DNA from 3 places in the Enterococcus mundtii genome. Region 2 is predicted to be linked to each of the others. Evidence: riboswitches for the same ligand, from Rfam matches in the RefSeq annotation. Region 2 holds a riboswitch; each other region holds the start of a gene.
The links. Region 2 has a riboswitch for magnesium ahead of EM4838_RS04800 (FtsW/RodA/SpoVE family cell cycle protein). Riboswitches for the same ligand answer to the same signal wherever they lie in the genome.
Positions count from the first base shown of each region.

Region 1: it holds a riboswitch for magnesium, as region 2 does, so the genes downstream of both, mgtE (magnesium transporter) here and EM4838_RS04800 (FtsW/RodA/SpoVE family cell cycle protein) in region 2, are expected to answer to the same signal.
Region 3: it holds a riboswitch for magnesium, as region 2 does, so the genes downstream of both, EM4838_RS14545 (LysR family transcriptional regulator) here and EM4838_RS04800 (FtsW/RodA/SpoVE family cell cycle protein) in region 2, are expected to answer to the same signal.

Region 1 covers NZ_CP018061.1:773,430-781,704, reverse strand. The annotation lists gene EM4838_RS03785 (superoxide dismutase) at 1-251, opposite strand, end outside; gene EM4838_RS03780 (GtrA family protein) at 332-805, opposite strand; gene EM4838_RS03775 (DUF1189 domain-containing protein) at 994-1,800, shown strand; gene EM4838_RS03770 (phosphoglycerate dehydrogenase) at 1,866-2,813, opposite strand; gene EM4838_RS03765 (HesB/YadR/YfhF family protein) at 3,031-3,333, opposite strand; gene EM4838_RS03760 (potassium channel family protein) at 3,349-4,014, opposite strand; gene mgtE (magnesium transporter) at 4,203-5,594, opposite strand; M-box (ykoK) riboswitch at 5,738-5,913, opposite strand; gene EM4838_RS03750 (response regulator transcription factor) at 6,035-6,667, opposite strand; gene liaS (two-component system sensor histidine kinase LiaS) at 6,664-7,737, opposite strand; gene liaF (cell wall-active antibiotics response protein LiaF) at 7,734-8,275, opposite strand, start outside.
Region 2 covers NZ_CP018061.1:963,267-971,541, forward strand. The annotation lists gene EM4838_RS04795 (hydroxymethylglutaryl-CoA reductase, degradative) at 1-363, shown strand, start outside; M-box (ykoK) riboswitch at 757-924, shown strand; gene EM4838_RS04800 (FtsW/RodA/SpoVE family cell cycle protein) at 1,009-2,154, shown strand; gene EM4838_RS04805 (FtsW/RodA/SpoVE family cell cycle protein) at 2,144-3,283, shown strand; gene EM4838_RS04810 (phosphatase PAP2/LCP family protein) at 3,304-4,905, shown strand; gene EM4838_RS04815 (hypothetical protein) at 5,028-5,768, opposite strand; gene EM4838_RS04820 (hypothetical protein) at 6,024-6,269, opposite strand; gene EM4838_RS04825 (aldo/keto reductase) at 6,292-7,143, opposite strand; gene EM4838_RS04830 (nucleoid-associated protein) at 7,303-8,275, shown strand, end outside.
Region 3 covers NZ_CP018061.1:3,127,044-3,135,318, reverse strand. The annotation lists gene EM4838_RS14555 (LacI family DNA-binding transcriptional regulator) at 1-442, opposite strand, end outside; gene EM4838_RS14550 (class I SAM-dependent methyltransferase) at 946-1,551, opposite strand; M-box (ykoK) riboswitch at 1,881-2,048, shown strand; gene EM4838_RS14545 (LysR family transcriptional regulator) at 2,499-3,419, shown strand; gene coaA (type I pantothenate kinase) at 3,796-4,719, shown strand; gene guaA (glutamine-hydrolyzing GMP synthase) at 4,778-6,343, shown strand; gene EM4838_RS14530 (DUF4179 domain-containing protein) at 6,675-7,688, opposite strand; gene EM4838_RS14525 (RNA polymerase sigma factor) at 7,693-8,202, opposite strand.

The DNA of each region.
Region 1 (8,275 bases), 190 kb from region 2:
AATGAATGGTTCGCATGTCCACCACCATTATTACGTACAGCAGTTTGAATGTCAGATGGAATAGCATCCATGTCTGAAACCAATTCTTCTATTGTTTTTCCACCTAGTTCAGGATATTTTTCGATCGCTGCATTTAAGTTTGTCACATAAGTATTGTGATGTTTGTCATGATGCAAATGCATCGTTTCTTCGTCAATATATGGTTCTAATGCATCAAATGCATAGGGTAGATCTGGTAATGTGTAAGTCATAAAAAATTCCTCCTCATAGTTGTTGGGTCTCTTTACACTAAAAGAGTAACAAAGTGAGGGGAATTCTTCAATTGTTATGCCTAGTCTTCCAATTTTTTACTGTTTTCTACTGGCTCTTCGATAATTTCTGTCTTATTGAAAATAAATAATTTGCTAAAGACATAATTTGCCAATACGACTAAAACCTGTGTAATGATTTTAGCCACATAATCATTCATTTCCAATCCTTTGATCATCAAGAACATGGCGCCCATGTCTAGTCCATAAGAAACGATTCGGTAAAAAACAAATTTTCCAAACTCGATAAACAAATGCGTATAACTAGGAGATTTTGATCGAAAGACCCATACCTTATTGGTGACAAATGCAAACAGAACAGAACAAATCCAAGAAATCGTATTCGAAACGGGCATCGATAACTGGAAGATTTGTTGCGCGATTGCATAACTGACAAAATTGACAATCGTTGCTAATCCACCAAAAAATAGATAGATGAAAACTTCCCAATACCCTTTACTTTCTAAATAGCTTTTAAATTGAACATAAATCTTCATTTTTCTACCTACCTTATTTATCATTCTTTCCTATCATACTCTATCTGCTAACAATTTTCATCTCTAGAAAACAATGAACAATAAGAATATAACCTTATCTATCGTGAGAGAATGTTTTAGAACTCTTGTAATTCATAGCATACTCCGCTAGAATTGCTAGTGATGACAATTCTACAGAAGGAGTAATTATGACAACAAAACAATTAATCATTAGCTCATTTGCTCGATTCACCGAGCTTAAAAATGCTAAAAACGTATCATTTGGAAAATCATTAGTCTATCTTTTATGTTTAAGTATACTAATGGCATTACCTATTTCTTACCAAATTTTTCAAGTGCTAGACACGATCAAATCCGATGGTCAAAAAATCGCATCTGAAATTCCAGATTTTAAGATTCGTGACGGACAAATCGATTCGCCAACAAATGATGGTTTTATTTATCAAACGGATTCGATCATCTTTACCTTTGATCCCGAAGGAAAACGTACCCCTGAAGATATCTCTTCAGATTTGATAGGGAATTTCCTAAGTGTCGGTCTGCTAAAGGATAAATTGGTTCTAGCTTTACCGAATACTGGCACGACTTCGGCATTGTTGAACAACAATCAATTTGAAATTGAGTATACGAATAATACCTTAAAAAATCTAACAGGTGAAAACTTACGTAGTACATTAAGTGAAGCAACGATCCCTTTTTGGATCAAAGCTTTAGTATTTTTGATTTCCATTTATCCTAGCTTTTTAAATTTGATCATCACTTTACTTATGGCCAATTTTGCAGCTTATGTTTACGCAAGATTACGTTTGGCTAAAGTAACTTTTCTCGATTGTCTAAAAACAATGATCTATGCGATTTCATTACCTACTGTTATTGCAACGATTCTGATGATTTTTGTACCAACTTTTGACACAACAGCGTTTATTGCATTTGCGGGTATATTCATTTTTGCTCAAGCAGTCAAAGGCTGGCCAAAAATCCAATTGCCAAAATAAAAGAATCTCTGGGAGAGGTAGTCACTACATACCTCTTCTAGAGATTCTTTTTCATTTAATAACCTTTAATAACCTTCATTCAAATCGATTTCATTTACTTCTAATTCTGTTTTTTCTACGTAGGATTTTAAGTTTTTTAGAAAAATATCCATAAACTTTGTTTGGAAATGTGGTGTCTGACCTGCAATGTGTGACGTGATCAATACATCTTCTCTTTCCCATAATGGACTATCTTTTGCTAATGGTTCTTCTTCAAACACATCTAAAGCCGCAAAAGCAAGTTGTCCATCGTCTAACGCAGCTATTAAATCAGATGTTTTTACAGAAGGCCCACGTCCTACATTGATGAATAGCGCTTCTTTATCAAAAGCTTCAAATACTTTTGCGTCAAACAATCCTTTTGTCTGATCTGTCAAAGGTAAGATATTCACCACAATCGTTGCTTTCGGCAAGATTTCTTTTAATTTATCTAATGGATAAGTCTCTTTGAAGCCCTCTACTGGATGTCCAGATGTGTTGATACCGATACATTCCAAACCAAATACAGCTGCATGTTGTGCCAATTTTTTTCCAATATGTCCAGTTCCAATAATTAGTAATTTTTGATCTGCCAATGCTTGATAATGGATCTCTGATCCTAGCCAATCTTTATGGAACTGCGCTCGTTGGGCTTGAAACAATCCACGTGAATAGCCTAAAATAATGCCCATCACATGCTCACTGATCGATTCTACATGGATACCACTTGCATTGGAAAGTAAGATATCTTTTTCGGCGAATTCGTTTAATGGAAGATTATCTACCCCGGCAGAAATCGATTGGACCCACTTTAAGCGATCAGAAGCGAATATACCTTCTTGATAATCACCGTTCCAACCGATACTGATCGCTATTTCAGAAAGTTCGTCGGATGCTACTTCCGTTTGAAATGAATATTCTGGTGCTATTTCTTTGATCTTTTCGATAAATTCTTCACGAAACGAACGTACTGAATAAATTATTTTTTTTGTCATCACACCCATCCTCTCTACTTATTAGTCTAGCTTAAACCCTCAAAAGAATGAAGTATGATGCACTTCATACCTTGAACGACTTTTTTCTATAATGAACCTAGTAAAAATGAATCAGCGTTTGACTGTCTAAAAAAAAGCCTAACAATCCGAAAGTAAGTAAATCTTACTTTTCGTTCGTCAGGCTTATTTTCCTAAAGATAAAAGACTATCTCTCACCTTATACATCTGCTGTTTCTTGGAAATGATACGTTGGTTCCTCTAATTGTGGATCATAATCAACAACCAGATCATAGCCTTTGAAGAACCAATCATCGGCTTCATCAATAAAGAATAATAGACCATCGATCGTTTCTTGTTTCATCGGACGTTCTGGTAACTCCACAGACATACCGATTGAAAATCCCTCATGTACTTCTGTTTTGCCATATACTTTCCCAAAAAAACGGATACCATAATTTTCAGGTAAATCTACCTCTGCTTGAAACCATTCTTTTGCTTTGTCCGTTATTGTTAATTGCATGTGATGAGCCCCTTTTTATTGATTCATTTTATCATCAAGTATATCTACATCTTCTGTTTCTCCGATAACAAGTAAATTATCATTTTCACGTACATACTCGTCAGCGGCTGGTGACACCACGACAGAACGATCGAAACGCCGGATGGCTACTACAGTCAAATCAAATCGCTGTCTGAAATTTAGTTCTGCTAACGTTTTATTAAAGAACTTAGGGTTGGATACCCGAATCTCAGCAAGCGAAAATTTGTCTGACAGCTCTAAATAATCCAAAATATTTTTAGAAACAAGATTATGTGCGATCCGTATCCCCATATCCCTCTCAGGATGGACCACGCGATCTGCACCGATCTTTTCAAGAACACGAGCATGATACTCATTTTGTGCTTTCGCTAAGATATTCGGAACGCCCATTTCTTTGACCATCAGAGTCACTAAAATACTTGCTTGGATGTCTTCTCCAATTGCTACGATCACATGATCAAAATTTCTGATTCCTAAAGACCGTAGAGTCATTTCATCTTGTGCATTCGCAACCACTGCATGTGTTGCGATATTCATATATTCATTCACGCGATCTTCACTGCTATCAATGGCTAAAACTTCTTGACCAGCTTCGACTAACGTACGACAGATACTGCCACCAAAACGTCCAAGTCCTACGATTGCAAAATTCTGTTTCACTTTTCTCCTCCTTTTTCCATTCCATTTCAAGTATAGCAAAGCCACTCTAAAAACAAAAGCAACCCTGCTTTTCTTTACGGAAAACCCTAATTTTTATGGAGGATCAAAAGAAGGGCTACTCTGGTAGATCATAGAATATTCCTTGATGTTTCTACTAAAAAGGTATGCCTATAATATACTAATTATTCCTACAATAGGTAGCCTAAGAATACGTTAACTGAAATAAAGTAAATAAATAACCCAGCAATATCTTTGATCGAGGTAATGATCGGTGCAGATCCAGCAGCTTGATCAATATTCAATTTCAATAAGATAAAAGGAATCAAAAAACCCAAGGCTGCAGCTAAGGTCATTGCAAAGACCAAGGAGATTCCCACAGCTACACCCAACAATGGTATCCCTTGCCACACAGAAGCGACTATTCCAGATACGATACCTACAACAATCCCTAAACTTAGACCAATACCTGTTTCTTTCAAAAAGTGCTTGATAAACGTGTTGAGATCAATGTGCCCTAAAGATAATCCGCGAACAAAAACCGTCGATGATTGCGTCCCTACATTCCCACCCATATCCATGATCAAAGGAATAAAAATAGCAACAGCGGCCACTGATTCTAACGTTTGTTCAAACTCATCGATCACTAGACCAGCTAACATCCCTGCAACTAATGTGATCGCTAAGAAAGGCAAGCGGACTTTCCAGATTTGCCAAAGACTGCCGTTAATCAGTACTGTACTACGATCAGCTTCTACAGAGGCGACGTCTGCTAAACCAGCAGCATTGAACATATCCTCGGTCGTTTCTTGCTCTAAGACATCGATGGCGTCATCCACTGTCACAATACCTACTAGTCGTGTTTCTTTATCCACGACAGGAATAGCGATCAAATCTAACTCTTGTAACAATCGTGCAGTTTCTTCCTGATCTGTATCTGTGGTTACATAAGCGACGTGCTTGATCATGATTTCTTCAATCCGTTGATCACTTTCTGCAATGACTAGATCCTTTAATGATAGTACTCCTTCAATTTTTTTCGCCATATCTGTCACATACAAAATATAGATTGTTTCCATTTCTTTCGCTAATTTTCTGATTTTATGCAGTGCTTCTTCAACAGTCATTTCTTTTTTAATTGAAATAAATTCAGTCGTCATGATCCGCCCAGCCGTCTCATGTTCATAGCCCATCAATCGATTCGTTGTTGCTCGCTCTTCTTCAGAAAGCTCTGCCAATAGTTTTTTAGTTACACTTGCTGGTAGTTCGTAAAACAACCTTACCCGATCATCTGGAGCCATCTCATTCACAAATTCAATCACTCCATCATCCGTAAACGAACGAAGCAAATCTTGTTGGATAGACGGTTCAAATGTTTCAAAGATTTCGAGGGCTTTGTCTTTTGATAATAATCGAAAGACCAGCACTTGTTTATCTAAAGGTAGCGTAACAAATAGTTGGATCAATTCCACTTTCTCGATCGTTGCTAAATAGTTCTTCAATTCTTCAAGCTTTTTTTGCTCAAGATAATTAAGAATCTTCAATTGTGTTTCTAGGTTATTTGTATCATTTAATGTTCTCATCTCGTATTCTCCTTTGTTACATCGTTTTTTCGATATAAACTTGTTGGATGGATTCGTTAGAAAAACAGGAAGTACATAAAAAAGACGGCCTCCAAAAGAAGCCGTCTCATAAGATCCCATCAAAATGGTACCAGTGTTTACCTGAACGAACTTCTCGTCTGAGCTTTAGCACTAAAAGACGTAATTCTGGAAATATGATCCAGATAGCTACGTTAAGCACGCCTTAAGCCGACGTTGCCTGTTATACCCTGTGGCGTCTCTCGACGTTTGAGGGCAGTAGCCTATGTTCTTTTAGGAGCCTCACCTAACAAGTTTTTATAATTAAACCCTACAGGTAAAATTGGTTTTTGTCAATAAGAGGATTAATATTTGATAAAAATAATCTGTAATATAGTTAATCGTATCCCAATATAGTTGTACATTCATTATTTTGCTTCTTTTTACTTTACCAACCCATGTTTGAACGCGTATATGGCAGCTTGGGTACGATCTTCTACTTCTAATTTCGCTAAAATATTGGAAACATGTGTTTTGACTGTTTTCAAAGTAATAAACAACTCGTCAGCGATTTCTTGATTGCTCTTTCCTTCAGAGATCAACATAAGAATCTCATTTTCACGATTCGTCAAATCATCGTGCAAGATTGGCTCATTACGTCGACTCATTTTTTCCATCATTTTAGAGGTTACTTCAGGTTCAAGCACGCGTTCACCTCTTTGAGTCGCACGAATCGCATCGGCGATTTCATGGGCTGTCGATGTTTTAAGTAAGTAGCCTGTTGCGCCAGCTTCAATAGCTGGATATACTTTCTCGTCATCAATAAAACTCGTAACAATAATGATTTTTGCTTCTGGCCAATCTTTGAGGATTGCTTTTGTAGATTCGATCCCGTCCATTTCTTCCATGACTAAATCCATTAGAATCACGTCCGGACGAAGTTCCATGGCTTTTTCGTAGCCTTGTCGCCCATCTTCTGCTTCTCCGATCACTTCGATATCTTCTTGGATCGACAAATAGGAAGAAACCCCTAAACGTACCATTTCATGATCATCGACTAGTAATACTTTTATCATTTTTCCGCCTCCTTTATTAAAGGAACTTTGATTTCCACACTTGTCCCTTGTCCTTTGAAACTAATGATTTTTACTGTTCCACCAATACCTGCTACACGTTCTCTGATATTGTTTAGTCCGTAGCTACCGGTTTTTGTTTCATTCATATTGAAGCCAGTACCGTCATCGATCACTCGTAATAAAAGATTATTATCGATTTTATGCAGATACACTTCTAATTCATTTGCTTTTGCATGACGCAACGTATTTGAAAGTAGTTCTTGAACGATCCGAAAGAGATGATCTTCAATCGAATCAGACAAAGTGATATCTTCAATATCCCATTTCAATGCAATTTGTATCTTGTTTTTTAATTCTTTTAATAATTGCTCAATCCCTTGTTTCAAACTTTTCTCTTCAAGGTTGACTGGTCGCAAATGTAGTAGCAACGCACGCATTTCAGATTGTGAAGCATTGATGATATCTGCTACCATTCTTAGTTGTTTACGAAACATTTCAGGCGTATCACTTTTTTCGGCTTGTTCTGTCAAAGCAGACATCATCATCATCGCTGCAAATAATTGCTGGGAAACTGAATCATGTAGCTCACGCGCTAAACGATGTCTTTCTAATTCTAAGATTTCCTCTTTTGTTTGTCCATCAACATATTGAGGTCGACTCGTCAATATTTGAAGTTCACTTGATACTTCGATCATTTTTTCTTTGATTTTAGTGATTTCTTTTTCAATTTCTTTGACATATATATCGTCAGATGCACTTGGTAAGGAATCATTTAAAACTTTTGCTTCATAGTTACCGGAAGAAATTGCCCGTAACTGTTCTTCGATTTTCCCATAACGTGCTTTTTGTAAAAGAGAGACAATCAAAAAAACAATCAAACCGACACCTGAAGAAATCGCTAATAAGTGAAAGATCAATGGTACGTATAAAATTCTGGCACTTAATAAAGTACGCCAAAAATGAGTTTGATTACTTGCGTAAAAATAAGTAAAAAATGAAAATAAAATGACGATAAATGAGGCGATCGAAGCATAAATAGCTAGCATCGGTCGAGAAAGTTTCTCAATCATGCTCGAATCACCTCAATATCCCCAAGTAATGTGTTCGTAATGATTTTTAAACGACGTGGATTTTCATCGTAATCGTTACTATAGATTTTAATCGACTCGTTCTTCAATGCAAATTGTTCTTCTTCAAATTGTACATTTCCTACTAACGTTGCATGTTCGAGACTGATTGCAATCCCTAATGGAACTAAAATGCGTGTCCGACCGATTCCTTTTCTGACGATAACGATATTATCGTCTTTAGGTAACAAGGTGTTCCCTAAATCGATGATCGTATCTCCTGAAAGTAGAGCGATATTGATATCATCCCATTCATACACATCATTACCAATTCGCTGATTACCGAATAATTGTTGTTTTTTTCGTTCATTATTGTGGGACTTCACTTGCTCTGTTTGAACCATAATGATTTGTTTTTTTCGCCAAAAAGCATTTTTTGTTAGATCGATCCCAGAAATCTCTACACCTTTAAGACCAATGAACAAGACAGCAAAGACTGCCATTACCCACAGCGCAGGACTATTGATCAAACTGAAAAAAA
Region 2 (8,275 bases):
AAGGAAAATCATTTGGTAGGGAAATTGACGGTTCCTTTAGCTGTTGCGACAGTAGGGGGCGCTTCCCGCGTCTTACCGAAAGCGAAAGCTTCTTTAGATATGTTAGCAATTGATTCTGCACAAGAATTGGCACAAGTGATTGCAGCTGTTGGTTTAGCACAAAACCTTGCGGCACTGCGTGCACTTGTTAGTGACGGTATTCAAAAAGGACATATGTCCTTACAAGCGAGAGCATTGGCAATCACAGTTGGTGCCAAAGGGGACGAAATCGAGAGAGTTGCCGCAAAGCTTAGGGAATCAGGAACGATCAACCAACAAAGCGCACTAGCTGCCTTAGCAGCTATCCAGGAGAGCAAAAACTAGGAATAATTTGCGAAATAGTCGTAGTAGCTGAGGAAAGGTGACAAATAATTTTCATTATTATAACGTTTCTCTCGAAACACATAAAAAAATACCTATGCTAAGTATGAAGGACCTATAATCTAAAATTTATTTTTTTCATAAATGGTTATCACGTCTTTTTGGCTATTTTCATTTTTTTGTGAAGTTGTATAATATTAAATAAAACGTAACAGACCTTGTAGATTAAAGGTTTTCTGTTACGTTTTTTTACATACTCTGAACTAAAAATTATAGAACGTATATTATTAAATTTTAAAAATAATTTATATAACATTAAAAAAAGCTAAAGTTTTTTAAGCTTATTTGAGGTTCTCTTGTGAATAAATAATCTAACAGGTATACTTTTCCTCAAATAGAATAACTTGTTAGGCGAGACTCCTAAACAAACATAGGCTATTGCGCAGAAACGTCGAAAGACGCCAATGTGTAAAACAGGAATTGTCGGATTAAGGCTCTTCATAAGATAGCTAAGAGAAATCTTTACGTTGTTTAGTGTCAAAACTCACACGATGAGACTGAAAAGCCAATCGTTTTTTTCGTTTGGCTTTTTTTATTCAAGATGGGTAAGTGACGTATCTCCGCTGTAACACAAAGGAGAAATATAGGATGGGTGTAAAAGACATAAGAAAAATAGATTTGTATTTGCTCGTACCATATCTGTTAATCAGTGTAATAGGATTATTGATGATCTATAGTGCGAGTACGTTTCGTTTGATGTCATTCGATCAAAGTACGAATCAACTTTTAGTTCGACAAATGGTATTTGTAGTGCTTAGTTGGGCAATGATTTTTTTCATTTACCGAGTGAAACCTGCATTCATACTCAACCATCGAATTGTAAAAATAATGATGGGGATCGGTATTGTGGGGCTGATCTTGACTAAGGTACCTGGGATTGGTGTCAATATCAGTGGCGCGCAACGATGGATCTCCATTGCAGGTTTTCAATTTCAACCTGCTGAAATTGTCAATGTCGGGATGATTTTTTATTTAGCTTATTATTTTAGAAAACCCAAGCAATCATTGAATGAATTAAAAAAGCCCTTTTTTATCATCGCTTTATGTTCTCTGCTGATTTTATTCCAACCAAAAGTAGCTGGTGCGATCTTGTTGATCATCTTAGCTGCAATCATGATCACGACTGTTCAATTACCAGTTCGCTATATTTTATTGTTTTTTGCAGGACTGTTCAGTCTCCTTTTGCTCCTTGGAGGCATCATTTATTTACTAGGGCAAAATGATCTATTACCAAGTATTTTTGCCCATACTTATGATCGCTTGAGTATTGCCTTTAATCCTTTTTTAGATCCTTATGGAAAAGGATTTCAGATGAGCCAATCTTATTATGCAATGTACAACGGTGGGCTTTTTGGATTAGGTCTGGGAAATAGTATTACCAAAAAGGGCTATTTACCAGTAGCTGAGACTGATTTTATTTTTTCGATTATTTTAGAAGAGTTAGGGCTGATCGTAGGATTGCTGATTCTAGCAATGTTGTTTTCGATTATTTTGCGCTTATTTGTCTTGAGTGCGAATGAGCCAAACCAACAAATCGGGTTGATTTATTTGGGAACAGGGATGCTGTTATTGCTACAGACAAGCATCAATATTGCAAGTATCAGTGGCATGATCCCAATGACAGGTATTCCGCTTCCTTTTATTAGTTATGGAGGATCAAGCTATTTGATTTTATCCATGCTTTTGGGCGTTTGCCTGAAACTGTCCTCACGAGGTAAGCAAAATGAAATTTAAATTTAACGAATTCAACTACGCATTGTTTTTACCGATTTTTCTATTTTATCTATTAAGTGTCGCTGTGCAATATGGGGCAGCGGTATATGACCAAATCCCAGTCAGAGGTGTCGTTTTCAAACAAATCGTCTTTTGTCTGATGTCCTTAGGGCTGTTGTTAGTCACCCAACGTGTGAAAACAGTTGTTTTTTTGAAATACTCCCCTTATTTTTATGGGTTTTCTCTAGTAGTGATGGCATTACTACATCGTTTTTATGATCCTGCGATGTTTCAAATCACAGGAACAAAACGTTGGCTTAGGATCGGTGGTTTTTCTTTCCAACCATCTGAACTAGTAAAATTGACCTTTATTTTAGTCATCGTTTATCTGACATTGATCTATGAACAAAATGTAAAGCAACGGACTGTCAAATCGGATTTACTTTATGTGGGTAAGATTCTACTCGTTAGCGTGCCGACCTTTTTATTGATGTACATGCAAAAAGATTTTGGAACAAGTTTGGTTTTTGTCATATGCTTGGGGGCATTATTCATGATCGCTGGGGTCCATTGGAAGATCATGACGACAATGACTGCGATTCTAGTTATTCTCGGGGCCATTTTGATTGCTTTAGTTTTTACTGAATACGGACACCAGATTTTATATCGTCTGAATTTTAAGACTTATCAGTTAGATCGAGTACGCGCATGGGTTGATCCATTTGCTTATAGCCAATCGATTGGGTATCAACAATCACAAAGTTTGCTTTCCATCGGGGTAGGTGGGTTTAGTGGAAGATCTGAAGCAATCAATCCAATTTACGTTCCTGTTCGCGAATCGGATATGGTATTTACGGTGATTGCTGAAACATTTGGCTTTTTAGGAAGTGTTTCTGTGCTCTTTTTATATTTTTATCTTTTTTACCAAATCATTTATAGTGCAATCGAAACAAATAATAAAGGGAATGTATATTTTGCGATTGTCTTCGTATTTGGTTTGTTATTTCAAGTGTTTGAAAATATTGGAGCTGCGATCGGTCTACTCCCATTAACAGGGATTCCTTTACCATTTTTAAGTCAAGGAGGAACTTCCCTCTTGGTTATTGGCTGTGGTTTAGGCATTATTTTAGGATTTAAAAAGTATGAATGAGAAGTAGAAGGGAAGTTATTATGAAACAGATGCCAAAAGGAACATTGGTGGTAGCATTCGTATCATTCGTCTTATTGACGACTTTGACCACACTAGTTATGACAGAAAACACCTTATTCAACCAACTCGATTTAGCCATTTATCAACAGGAGCGATTAATCGAATTCCCAGTATTAACAACATTTTTTAGTTATTTTGCAAAACTAGCAACGATTATTCCTACTTTATTTTTCACAGGGTTGCTGGCAATTTTTAGTTGGCGGAAACAGTACCATAAATTAGCCATTTGGCAAGTCTTAATGGTTTTGACAGTTAGTTTGATTGGCTACGTGATGAAACAAGCTATCCAGCGGACACGACCTGATGTGGAGCAATTGATTCCTAGATCTTCTTACTCTTTTCCAAGTGGTCATTCGATTTTGTCTATGACGCTATTCTTAGTATTTTTGATCACCATGTACATTATTTATCGTGAGAAAAGGGTAAATAAACTAGTATGGGTGGGGGCTCTTTATCCATTATTGATTGCTAGTTCTAGAATTTATTTGAGAGTACATTATCCTAGCGATATCTTAGCAGGTTTTTTACTGAGTTTTTCAGTTGTTTTCTTATGTTATAGTCTGTTTTTCTCTTTTATCACTGAAAAAACAGTAAGAAAAAAGCACCAACAAAAACGAATATTCACTAGAAAACAAAAAGTTTTATTGTCTATTATGGCATTTCTTTTCCTATTAGTAGGTTCTGCAGTTGCATATGGTGTTCGCTTTTACTACGATGCCAGACAGACCGTGACTTCGATGCAACAACCGCTACAAAGAGAAACCGTTCAGCGGGAAAAGGATACGCCAGTCAGCATTTTAGTTTTAGGTATCGCCAATAATTCAATTAGAAAAACGGACTATCGTGCAAATACGATCATGTTGGTGACATTGAATAATCAAAAGAAAACAACGACGATCACAAGTATTCCTCGAGATTCTTTCGTAGAAATTGCCAATATGGATGGACTGGTTGATAAAATCAACCATGCTCATTCTTACGGTGGTATCGACATGATGGTGGATACGGTTGAACAATATCTTGATATACCGATTCATCACTATGTATCGTTGAATATGGATGGATTAGAAGCGTTGATCGATGCTGTGGGAGGAATCACTGTAAACAATGCGTTTGAATTTACAGCAGAAGATATCCATTATCCAGAAGGAACGCTAGAATTAAATGGTTGGGAAGGATTACAGTATGCGCGCATGCGAGCAGAAGATCCTGAGGATGACTATGGGCGACAGAAAAGGCAAAGGGAAGTCGTCAATATTTTAGTCAATGAGTTCTTATCTGTGAAAAGTTTATTCAATTATCGCCAGCTTTTAGAGGTAGTCGGTGAAAATGGGACAACGGACATGTCTTTAGATGAAATGCTCGGAATGATGAATGAATACCATTCGGCATTATCCAATATCACGAATCATCAGTTGAAAGGTGAACAATATATTGGTGATGGCATCTTGGGAGAAGCAGGTATCTACTATGAGAAGATACCAGATGAGGAACGGATGAGAGTGATGCAGTTGGTGCAAGAGCAATTAGAAACAACAGGGAAGAACGCAGCGCAACAATAGGAACAATCGATCTTCTCTTTTTTACATTTATAAATGATAAAAAAAGCAGTTGAAATGAACGATGATCGTCATTTCAGCTGCTTTTTTAGGTAAAAATCATCACGCAATCTATTTGCTTGCGTTTATCTTTCGTTGATCGGTGTAGCGGCAAATTGTTCGATCAATGGCACTAATGTCAATTTCACTTTGTATTTACGTTCTAAAGCTTTTTCGATCGTAAATTCATTGATAGCAGACATAGAGATCTCTGCTAATTTTCGTGTGTCGTCTTTGACTGTTTCATTGATCACTACAGCATCTGCTAATTTTTCAGCAGTGAACTTCGGATATTCTGCTACTTGTTTTGCAAAAGCATCGAAACTCAAAGAATCTGTCGCTGCTTTTTCAGCACTTGTTTTCTTGTCAGTTGTTGCGTCTTCATTGACTGATTGAGAAGTTGTCTCAACTTTTTCAATTTCTTTTGTTGGTGTTTCTTTTACGGACGCGTCATTAGTGACTGGTGTCGCCACAGGTTGAGCCGTTGGTTGATCTTTTTTCATGCGTTGATCATTCCAGTAAGAAACGATCTCAATCAATAGGTTGTCACGGAAACGTTCAAAAATCGTTGCTTCACCAGAACGAATACGTTTCAAGACAGCAGTAAAGTTATCGTCGATTGGTACATTGATGCGTGTATCTTCATTTGCTTGTCCTGCTAAGCCAATGATTAAGACTTGACGGTTTTTAGGATCAAGCATGACTTGCAATGGTAGACCATAACGGCGTAAACTTTCTTCTTCCAATGAACGGAATAATTGCGTGCGAATTCCATCTAAAGAAGGACGGAATTGTTTTAATAATTTTTGTTTTTGTTTTTTCTTCATAAATACTCTCCTTCATTCATACCCTTTCGATTATAAGAAAAAAACGAGCAAATGAAAAGGTTTATCAAGAAAAAACTTTTATTACTTCGATGGAAAAACAAAAAATTAAGTGGGATATTCGACTTTTTACATATTCTAAAACCGAATAAACGGCGGGAATAGAAGTCACCTCCTCGGAAATAAGGCTAGATACTTCTGTCCCGACCTCTCAAAAAGGGGAGCAAAAGTCCATTGACTAATGCTCCCCTAATCTAGTTATTTTTTTGGCAATAAGGCAAAGGTGACTAGTTCAGGTGAATAGATGACCTCATGTCCTTGCCATTGCATCGTCATCAATGAATGATCCAAGCGTTTTTTTATTTCCGCAATTTTTTCATCTCTTGACCAATTTCGAGCAGGAAAATGCTGGATTTTTTCTGGGCGGATCAAAAAGATGAAATCTGGATCAAATGTCTGCGTCACTTTTTCAGATAAACGATTTAAGCGGTCCACGGGGTTCATAGAATATCACTATCCTTTACCTTTAAAATTGTGTAGTATCTGGATCTTTTGCTTTGCCAACGACACCATCTAATTGGTCGATCGTCTTCATTTCTTCTTCTGATAGCTCAAAATCAAATAATTCAGTATTCTCCTTGATTCTGCTTGGTGTAACAGATTTTGGTAATGGTAAGAAACCATGTTGTAATGACCAACGTAGCGCTACTTGGGCAACGCTCTTGTTGTGTGTTTCGGCAATCTCTTGCATTTCTGTGACGTCGAAGATTTTACCAGTGCCAAGAGGGCTATATGCTTCAAGGACCATATCATGTTTTTTCGCGTACTCAACTACAGGTGGTTGCAATTCGCCAGGAGCAAGAAATACTTGATTGACCATTGGCATGATTTTTGCTGTTTTTGCAAGTTCATCTAAGTGATGTGGTAAGAAGTTGCTGACACCAATGGCTTTGATTTTGCCAGCTTCGTATAACTCTTCAAACGCACGCCATGTTTCGGCATTCGCTTCTTGCCAATTTTCGCGGAAAGAAACTGGATTAGGCCAATGGATCAAGAAAAGATCCACATAGTCTGTTTGTAATTTTTTTAAAGACTCTTCGAAAGAGGACATTGCTAGATCGTAGCTATGGTTTTCGTTCCAAAGTTTAGTCGTTAAGAAAATCTCTTCTCTTGGAACACCACTTTCTTTGATTGCTTGTCCGACACTTTCTTCGTTTTTGTACCCTTGAGCGGTATCAATATGACGATAACCGGCAGCTAATGCTTCTTTAACTGAGGAAACAGCAACGTCTCCGTCAGGGGTTTGCCAAGTACCGAAACCGACAACAGGGATTTCATAGCCATTTGATAAACGATAAGTAGATGTTAGTGAATTCATACTTTCAGCTCCTTTGATTTTAGTACACTTTAAGTGTAGCTTATTTTCTAAAAAAAGAAATGTATTTTGTTTGTTATAAAATATTTTTTTGTTCGTCCCATTTTGTCGCTGGTATTTTTGTTTGATTTTCCGTAAACTAGAGCAGAAAGGAATGAAACGATGGATATCTATTTAAAAAAAGCAATTTTGCATATTATTGATCGAGAAACAGGATCTCCTGTATTTTCACAACAAGAACTAGATCTTACGAAAGATTTTATCAGGGACTTTCTACAAAAGAAGATCCAAAAAATCTCTTCTGCACAAACTAAAACAGGGCAACTCACTGAAGAAAGCCTATTTTCTCAAAACTTGAAACAGTGTCAAGAAAATTTTGTCGAAGAAAGTGAGCGTTTAGTCCAACGGTGGTTTGACATCTATGCAGAAAGTGAGGAAGCACCTAGTGCAGATGTTTTCGTTGTCTTGTATGAAGTAGACACTGTGATGTATTTAGCTTTATTGAAAGTGAATTATCGTGATGCTTATACCCACTATGTGGAAGCAGATGAAGCCGGTATTGACAACCGTTTGGTTTTGAACCGAGCGATTCTTGGCTCAAAATCTCAAAAAGCAGATGAAGCATTAGCAGTCAATCTGACAGATCTGACGTATGAGTTGATTGAAAAACGCTATGAGTTCTCTGGTAAAAAAGAATGGTACTTTTCGGGAAAAGTGATTGAGAGCGTCCCGGCACCTTCTTTGGAAGACAACGTCAAAGTGATAAAAAAAGTGGCGAAACAGCTAGGCAAGAAGTTTGAAGCAGAAGAGTTCGATATCATGGCGGACTTAAAAGAAGCTGTGTATGATACGATCGAAGAAAAAGGTAGATTGGATCATGAAATGATCGCGGAGAAAGTATTCAAAGAAAATATCACTGCCAAGTTAGCATTCCAAGAAGAAGTCAAAGAACAAGGCTTTATTCCAGAAGCACCACCAGTGAAAGAAGTACAAGAAATTTCAGAGAAAAAATTCGGAAAGCAAAAATTCCGTTTATCAAATGGCATTGAATTGATTGTACCAGTAGACGTTTATCGTAACCCGGATCTGATTGAATTTGTCAATAATCCTGATGGCACGATCTCTGTCATGATCA
Region 3 (8,275 bases), 1.2 Mb from region 2:
TTAGGATGATCGGCATGTTGTTATAAAAACCACTATCAAGGGCATACTCTTGAGGCAATACATTCGGCGTCGCTAACAATAAACCATCCACGGATCGATGAGAAAGCTCCCTTAAATACTTCAGTTCATTGTCTTGACTATGTCTGGAGTTACAAAGAATGATGACATATCCTAAGGGATTTAAATAACTTTCAACCCCTTCGATCACTTTTGAAAAGAAGAAATCCGTCACATCTGGCACGATCATACCAATCGTTTTTGAGTGACGATTGATCACATTAGAAGCAAAATAATCTGGCTTGTAATGATGTTCATTTACGATCGACAACACTTTTTTTCGTGTCTTTTCACTAAAACGGCTGCCTTTATTATTTAAAATCTGTGACACAGTCGTCACTGAAACACCCGCCATCTCAGCAATATCTCGAATTGTCAGTTTCACTTTTGTTCCCCCTTTATATATGTAAATTCCCTAACAGTGTACCAAATGGTTTTCAAAATGGATAGAGGAAATGAGGCTTGGTCAAAAGTAAATGAGTCTCATATAGAGATTCACTAGATAAATTTTATAACAATGTCTTATGTTTCGTGGTTCACTCTCACTTCCCCTTATCCTACTTTATTTACCTATCACCGATGACTATCCGTTTATTTGGTGTAGTAACATCTATACTCTACAACTCGACCGACCCACGCTAGTATATTTAAATTGCTCTGATTTTAAAGACTTTTAAAAAAACTCGATGTGCTTTTTTACTGTTATTTTAGATATGTAAAAGCATTAAATAATATGTTATTTTTCTATCTTGCATTACTTATTTATTACTTTATTGGCACTATCATTTTCCTTTCACATCCATTGATCAACTTCTTGTACAAACAAAAACAGTTAAAGAAATCCTTACTCATTTCTTCAACTGTTTCGTTGCTTATATTCAGTTGTTTTTAGTCTTCCTTCACACTTCGGATAATATAATAGCCTTTATCTTTGATCACGATTTCTGCGTTTCCAAATGTTTCTTGCATTTTCTTTTGTGCGCTAGGTGCCCCTTGTTTTTTCTGAATGACGATCGTTAAAGTACCGCCCGTACGTAAACGAGGATACGCACCTGTCAAGATTTCATGTACGACTTTTTTGCCTGCTCGAATCGGCGGATTGCTGACGATTGCAGCGTAATCTGTTTCTGTCACCTCTTCATAAATGTTTGACTGATGAATCGCTACATTCTTGATTTGATTTCGCTTCGCATTTCCTTGCGCTAAATCAACCGCTCTGGCATTGATGTCTACCATTTCCACGAAACGTTCACTCGCATAGGCAAGCGAAAGCCCGATTGGACCATAGCCACAGCCAACATCCAAAATTTTGCCTTCTGGTAACTGTGTCCATTCAAAGGCATCGATCAATACACGTGAGCCATAATCAACTGTTTCACGTGAAAACACGCCGGAGTCCGTCACGAACTGAAAGGTTTTCCCTCTTAGCTCAAATGACCATTCGTCAAACTCATGAGCTGTCTCTGGGTGTTCGGAATAATAATGATTCGTCATAGTTTCCATCCTTCTTATCTGTTAGTTGTTCATAGTCTAACGTGTTCCATGAGAAGGTGCAAGTGAAACTGTATGTCTTCGGTTTTCTTTTACAGAATCAAGCGATTTAATGCACTACAGAAAGAAAAATCGCATTCCTTAGTATTTCTCTATTTACCCTTTTCGGTATTTGCGTAATCTGTTTCGTGAAAGTAGGAACAGGGTAAATAGGACGAGCATAACCTTTGATATCACCGCCTTTATGATGACAAATCGCGAGATGATCACCCGATTAGAAGAAGGAGTATTATTGACTCTTACTTCCGCTGACCTTTATGATGTGGATGAAAAAATAATCATATTAGGTGAGGTTACTCTGAAGAACATAGGTTATCGCTCGGAAATGTCGAGAGACAGTAACGAGTAAAGCAGGGATTGTCGAATTAAGGCTTTTCCAAGATAACTAGAACTTGTTTCTTACGTCTCAGAAAGCCAAAGCTCAATTAACGTGATTACAATTGCGCACCACAATTGCAAATTACACTTTCCAATGTTTATTTGAGTACGCCGCCCTTTATGTATTAAGGAGGCTTTTTTATGTTGTCAGCAAAAATTGCACCACCAAGAAACCGGTGAACATTGCTTTAGGTAAACATGGCTGTCTTGGTACCCTATTGCTATTTCAACTATTTCGATTTCCTTACTTGGTTGAGATTCGCTTCATCCACTACAACAAAGCAATGACTGTCTTTCCAGAAAAAAATTTATTAATGACCAACTCACATCCAATTCCATCAGCAAACAATAAATTGTACGGATTCATTTACTATTCAATTATATAGTGATTTATTTCACAATTTATTAAGGATTGTTTAATCTCTACGTGCGCCTCAACATAACTATTGTTTTTTTAAGAGGCTCATGAGAAATTTAAGAGGAGAATAGAATGATAAAGGAGGCATAGCTGTATGTCGATCGAAAAATTAGAATATTTCTATATGATTGCCCGTTTCAATAGTCTCTCACAAGCTTCAAAAGAGCTCCATGTTAGTATTTCTTCGTTAAGTAGTTCGTTAAAAAGTTTAGAACAAGAAATCGGGACAGATCTGTTTGAGCGTCACGGGAAAAAGATCATATTGAGTACCCATGGAAAAGCAATCCTTCCTTCCGTAGAATTGATTTTGGCGGAAGCGAAGAAATTGAATATCTCATTAAATGAATCAGTAGACTATCCTTCTTTGCGTGTCGGCACAAGCGATGCTTCGTTTATCTTTGAAGCAAACAAATATCAAAGCCGGCATCAAAACTTTACGATCGACTACCGTTATATTCCTTCATTGGATCTGCTAAATAAACTAAGTCAGAAAGAAATCGACTTTGCCATTACTTCTGCTACCTTAGATCACCCCAAATTCATTCAAACAAGGTTAGCCACTTTGGAACTTAAAGTTGCAATCAGTAGCTATTTTGTAAAACCAGATGGGATATTATCCGCGGAAGTACTAGAAGAGTTACCTTTTATCTTTTTACTCGACCATGTCGAACATCAAGTGATTACAAAAAAAGTAGTCAAACAGCTGACCAATGAACCAAAATATATCGTCTGTCCAGATAGTTTAGGAGCAACGAAAATGATTACAGAAGGAAAAGGAATGCTATTAGCCAATACCTTTGCGCAAGAACTTTTAGCTATTGAACCTGTTTGTTTTGTCTCGCTGCCAACATTTCCAACCATTCATTTTTATCTTTATAAAAACAGTGAATCAGAAAACTTTTACTTCTATCCAGAGGTTGAAAAAGAAATCCAAGCGATTTTCAATCAAACATGTCACACTACACAAATGATGGGCTCTGCTGATACTGGCACCTATTACTTGCCAAAACGATAAATACTGAAATCAAAATAAAACAAGTATTTCAATGTCGTAAATGAACACCGATAAGAGATCCCAGAGAGATTTATCTTCGAAAAGTAAGGCGGCATCCACTGAATTTGTTCTTCAATTTTTGGTGGGTGTCGTTTTATTTCCCAGAATGTTACTTCTATTCCTACTATTTCAGCTAACTTTGAGTTAAACTGTTACTTTTTTCTTATACAATCCTCTATTCTCTTCGCCTCTTTTCAGTTATCAAAAAAGAAAGAACGCCTATTCTTCCATCCTTTGATATGAGAAAAAACCATTTAGTTTCTCGCCTAAGTGGTAGGGTTTGACACGCATTTATGTTAAAATAGGTCCATTGATGGGAGAATCCAGGAGGCTATGTATGAATGATCCAATGAATTATTACCGTGTGGCAAGAGAAGAGTGGCGCGAATTTTACCGAAATGGTCAAGCTCCATTGACACAAGATGAACTAGATAGTATAAAAAGTTTGAATGACCGTATTTCCATGCAAGATGTTCGCGACATTTATGTACCACTTGCGCACTTGATTTTTCTGCATATGAAAGAGTTTGAATCCCTCTCTCTGAGCAAAGGGTTATTCCTTCATAAATACACTCAAGTCCCACCGTTTATTATCGGGATTGCCGGAAGTGTCGCAGTCGGTAAAAGCACCACCGCGCGCTTATTGCAAATGATTTTGTCTCGGACATTCAAACGAAGAAATGTCCAGCTAATCACCACAGATGGTTTTTTATATCCGAATAAAGTCTTAAAAGAACGTGGTATCATGGACCGGAAAGGATTTCCGGAAAGTTATGACATGGAAAGGTTGATCGATTTTCTTAATCAAGTGAAATCCGGTCAAGAAACAACCAAAGTTCCAGTCTACTCTCACGATGTCTATGATATTATTCCCGATGAATATGAACTGATCCAACAACCGGACATTTTGATCGTCGAAGGAATCAACACGCTTCAACTACCAGCTAATCAACAAATTTACGTCAGTGACTTTTTTGATTTCTCTGTGTACGTTGATGCAGATTCTGAATTGATCGAAAAATGGTATTTGGATCGCTTTGGCGCGTTACTTGATACAGCTTTTCAACATCCACAAAACTATTACTACCAATTTGCCATTGGTAATCGTGAAGATGCGTTTAAAATGGCAAGAGATGTATGGAAAAATGTGAATTTGAAGAATTTAAACGAATATATCTTGCCTACTCGTGGAAGAGCCGATATAATTCTCCATAAAACTGAAAATCATATTATCGATTCGATTTTCATGCGAAAATATTAGCATTTTAAAATAGTTCAACTATTTTGAGATAAATTTTAAAGGGATAGGGGTAATAAATGTGACGAACGTTGCCGATATGACAAACGTTGAAAAAATCATCGTACTAGATTACGGTAGTCAATATAATCAATTGATTACACGACGCATCCGTGATTTAGGTGTTTTTTCTGAATTATTGAGCCACCGTATTACAGCTGAAGAAGTGAAAGCCATGAATCCGAAAGGGATCATCCTTTCTGGAGGACCAAACAGTGTCTATGATGAGAATGCTTTTGGCATTGATCCTGAAATCTTCAATTTAGGAATTCCAGTGTTGGGTATTTGTTATGGTATGCAATTGATCACGTACAAACTTGGCGGTTCTGTTGAGCCTGCGAAAAACCGTGAATACGGCAAAGCATTGCTTGAAGTAACAGCCGATGATGCGGCACTATTCAGCCAAACACCAAAACAACAAACCGTTTGGATGAGCCATGGGGATCTAGTAACCAAAGTACCAGAAGGTTTTGAAACTGTTGCTACAAGTAGCGATTGCCCAATTGCATCGATCCAAGACAAAGAACGTAACTTCTACGGTATCCAATTCCACGCAGAAGTCCGTCATTCAGAATACGGAATCGAATTATTACGTCATTTTGCTTTTGACATCTGTCACTGTGAAGGCAATTGGACAATGAACAATTTCATCGACATGCAGATCGAAAAAATCCGTGAACAAGTTGGCGATAAAAAAGTCTTACTTGGTTTATCTGGCGGAGTGGATTCAAGCGTCGTTGGTGTCCTTTTACAAAAAGCGATCGGTGATCAATTAACATCGATTTTCGTTGACCATGGTCTATTGCGTAAAGGCGAAGCGGATCAAGTCATGGAAAGCTTAGGCGGAAAATTCGGCTTGAACATCATCAAAGTAGATGCAAGAGAACGTTTCTTAAATAAACTTGCAGGTGTCTCTGATCCTGAACAAAAACGTAAAATCATCGGTAACGAGTTCGTCTACTTGTTTGACGACGAAGCAACAAAGCTTGCCGGCGAAGAAGGTGTGTCTTTCTTAGCACAAGGAACACTTTACACCGACGTAATCGAAAGTGGAACAGAAACTGCCCAAACGATCAAATCACACCACAACGTAGGTGGCTTGCCTGAGGACATGCAATTTGAATTGATCGAACCATTGAACACATTATTCAAAGACGAAGTCCGCGAACTAGGGACACAGCTTGGTATGCCTGACTCAATCGTTTGGCGCCAACCATTCCCTGGACCAGGTCTTGGTATCCGTGTCTTAGGTGAAATCACTGAAGAAAAATTGGAGATCGTCCGTGAATCAGATATGATCTTACGCGAAGAAATCGCCGCTGCCGGTCTTGACCGTGACATCTGGCAATACTTCACGGTTTTACCTGGTATCCGTTCTGTTGGTGTCATGGGCGACGGTCGTACGTATGACTACACAGTCGGTATCCGTGCGGTCACATCGATCGATGGTATGACAGCTGACTTTGCACGTATCCCATGGGATGTGCTACAAAAAATCTCTGTACGTATCGTCAATGAAGTCGCACACGTGAACCGTATCGTGTACGATATTACCTCTAAACCACCAGCAACTGTGGAGTGGGAATAGAATAATCAAAATAACCGTGAATCCTTTGTTAATGAAGGGATCCACGGTTTTTTTGTTTTGTAACTAAAGGAATACAAAAAGAGGTACATTTAATAACTTTGTTTCTTTGATGTACTATTTATAGTTGTGTCATAGCTAAATTTCTGAACAAGAAGTTTATACCATAAAGATATGTCTTTATAGCTTTTGTCTTGCTTTATTTTATGGGAAAGGTTCTACTCAACACACAAATTGAAGTCCATTGAAAAATGAGACCAATAATCTATCTTTTTAAAACACTGTTTTTATTGAAAAATATAGCTTTGTAAAAAAGTAAGGCTAATTCATTCACCTATTTTTTTAATACAATGACATCTTTACCATCAATTTGGACATTTAATACACCTTGCTCATCGTATCCAATAAAATCAAAATACCAAAGTACTTTACCCTCATTAGATAAACGACTTTCCAATAAGTTAGATTCTTTCAGTTTACCTTCACTTTCATAGGTGAGTTTTATGTCCATACTATTTTTTGCACCATTCAACTGATCAGCTTCTACAACAAACATTGTAGGATAAGCTTTGCCAAAGGCTTTATTGCCAGTTTCTATTACATTACCTGTAAAACCAATTGGTTGAAAATTTTTCATTTCTTGTACATTTACAGGTAAAGGCCAATTACCTTCCGTAGTTAATATTTCAACCTTAGAAAATCCTTTCCCAGCTCCTTTTTCACCTTGATTTACTCCACTTATTTTGTTAATTTCAACTGACAGTTCCTCCATAGTATCAAAATCATTTTCGAAACTATTTATTAGATAAGAAATTTCTAAAGTATTTGTGGAATCATCGAAATATTGATTAAATGTATACGAGTCAACTTGAGAATCTTCTGTAGAGTTGTTTGTAAACAGTACTTTACCATCTTCTTTGATCGAAAATCCTAGGTTATAGTAATCTATTCTTGAGGACACAAGCTTGGATTTTTTAGGAAGATTGATAATGAAATATAGTCCTAATTGTTTCTGGTCTATGTAAGCTTTTTCTAATTTGATTTCAATTTCGTTGTCTTTAACAACACTATTTAGTTGATGAACAAATTCTTCTTCCACTAACTTTTTTGATGTAAATTGCCCAAATTTCAAATAATTTCCAACAGCTTGTGTTATTGGGGAGATGCAAACAACTATCAAAACCAACGCAGCTATACTAGCTATTAGTATTGTTCCAAGTCTTCTTTTCTTATTTCTACTTGTTTTGATTTTTTGGTACGCGACATCTATTTTTTCTTTTACTTCCCTAGGTATTTTTTCTTCATTATTTTTTAGATTAGCTAATTCTTTTTCAAAATCTTCATTCATATTTTTAATCACCTTTCGTGTATTCTTTTTTCAACCAGGCTTTACCTCTAAAAATTCTTGATTTCACAGTCCCTAATGGTTCTCCAATAATAATACTAATCTCTTTGTATGAAAAACCGCTGTAATAATAAAGTAAAATCGGTACTCTATACACCGGATCTAGCTTTGAAATAAGGTTTTCAAGTTCCAATCCTTCTTCACAATCTTCTACTAATAATTTTTGATGATTGTCAGAATAGTTATAGGAAAATTTATTATTTTTCTTAATCAGGTTATAACTCTGATTAATTAATATTTTTGTTATCCACGTATGAAAATATTGAGGCTGTTTCAAATTCCCAATTTCTTCAAAAGCAATTAAAATAGTATCTTGTAAAACATCGGCTGCATCTTCTATACCTAAATATCTTTTGGCTATCCCATAAAGAACATTTTCATACTGCTCTATTAACTTTACAAAGGCTTCCCCATCCCCTTTTTGAGCTCTTTTAACTAGCCATTTTTCACTTGACAATAGAAATTCACCACCTTTATCTACTCTATTAGAGCAAAAAAACATGCAAAAAGTTCCCTTTCAAAAAATTTTT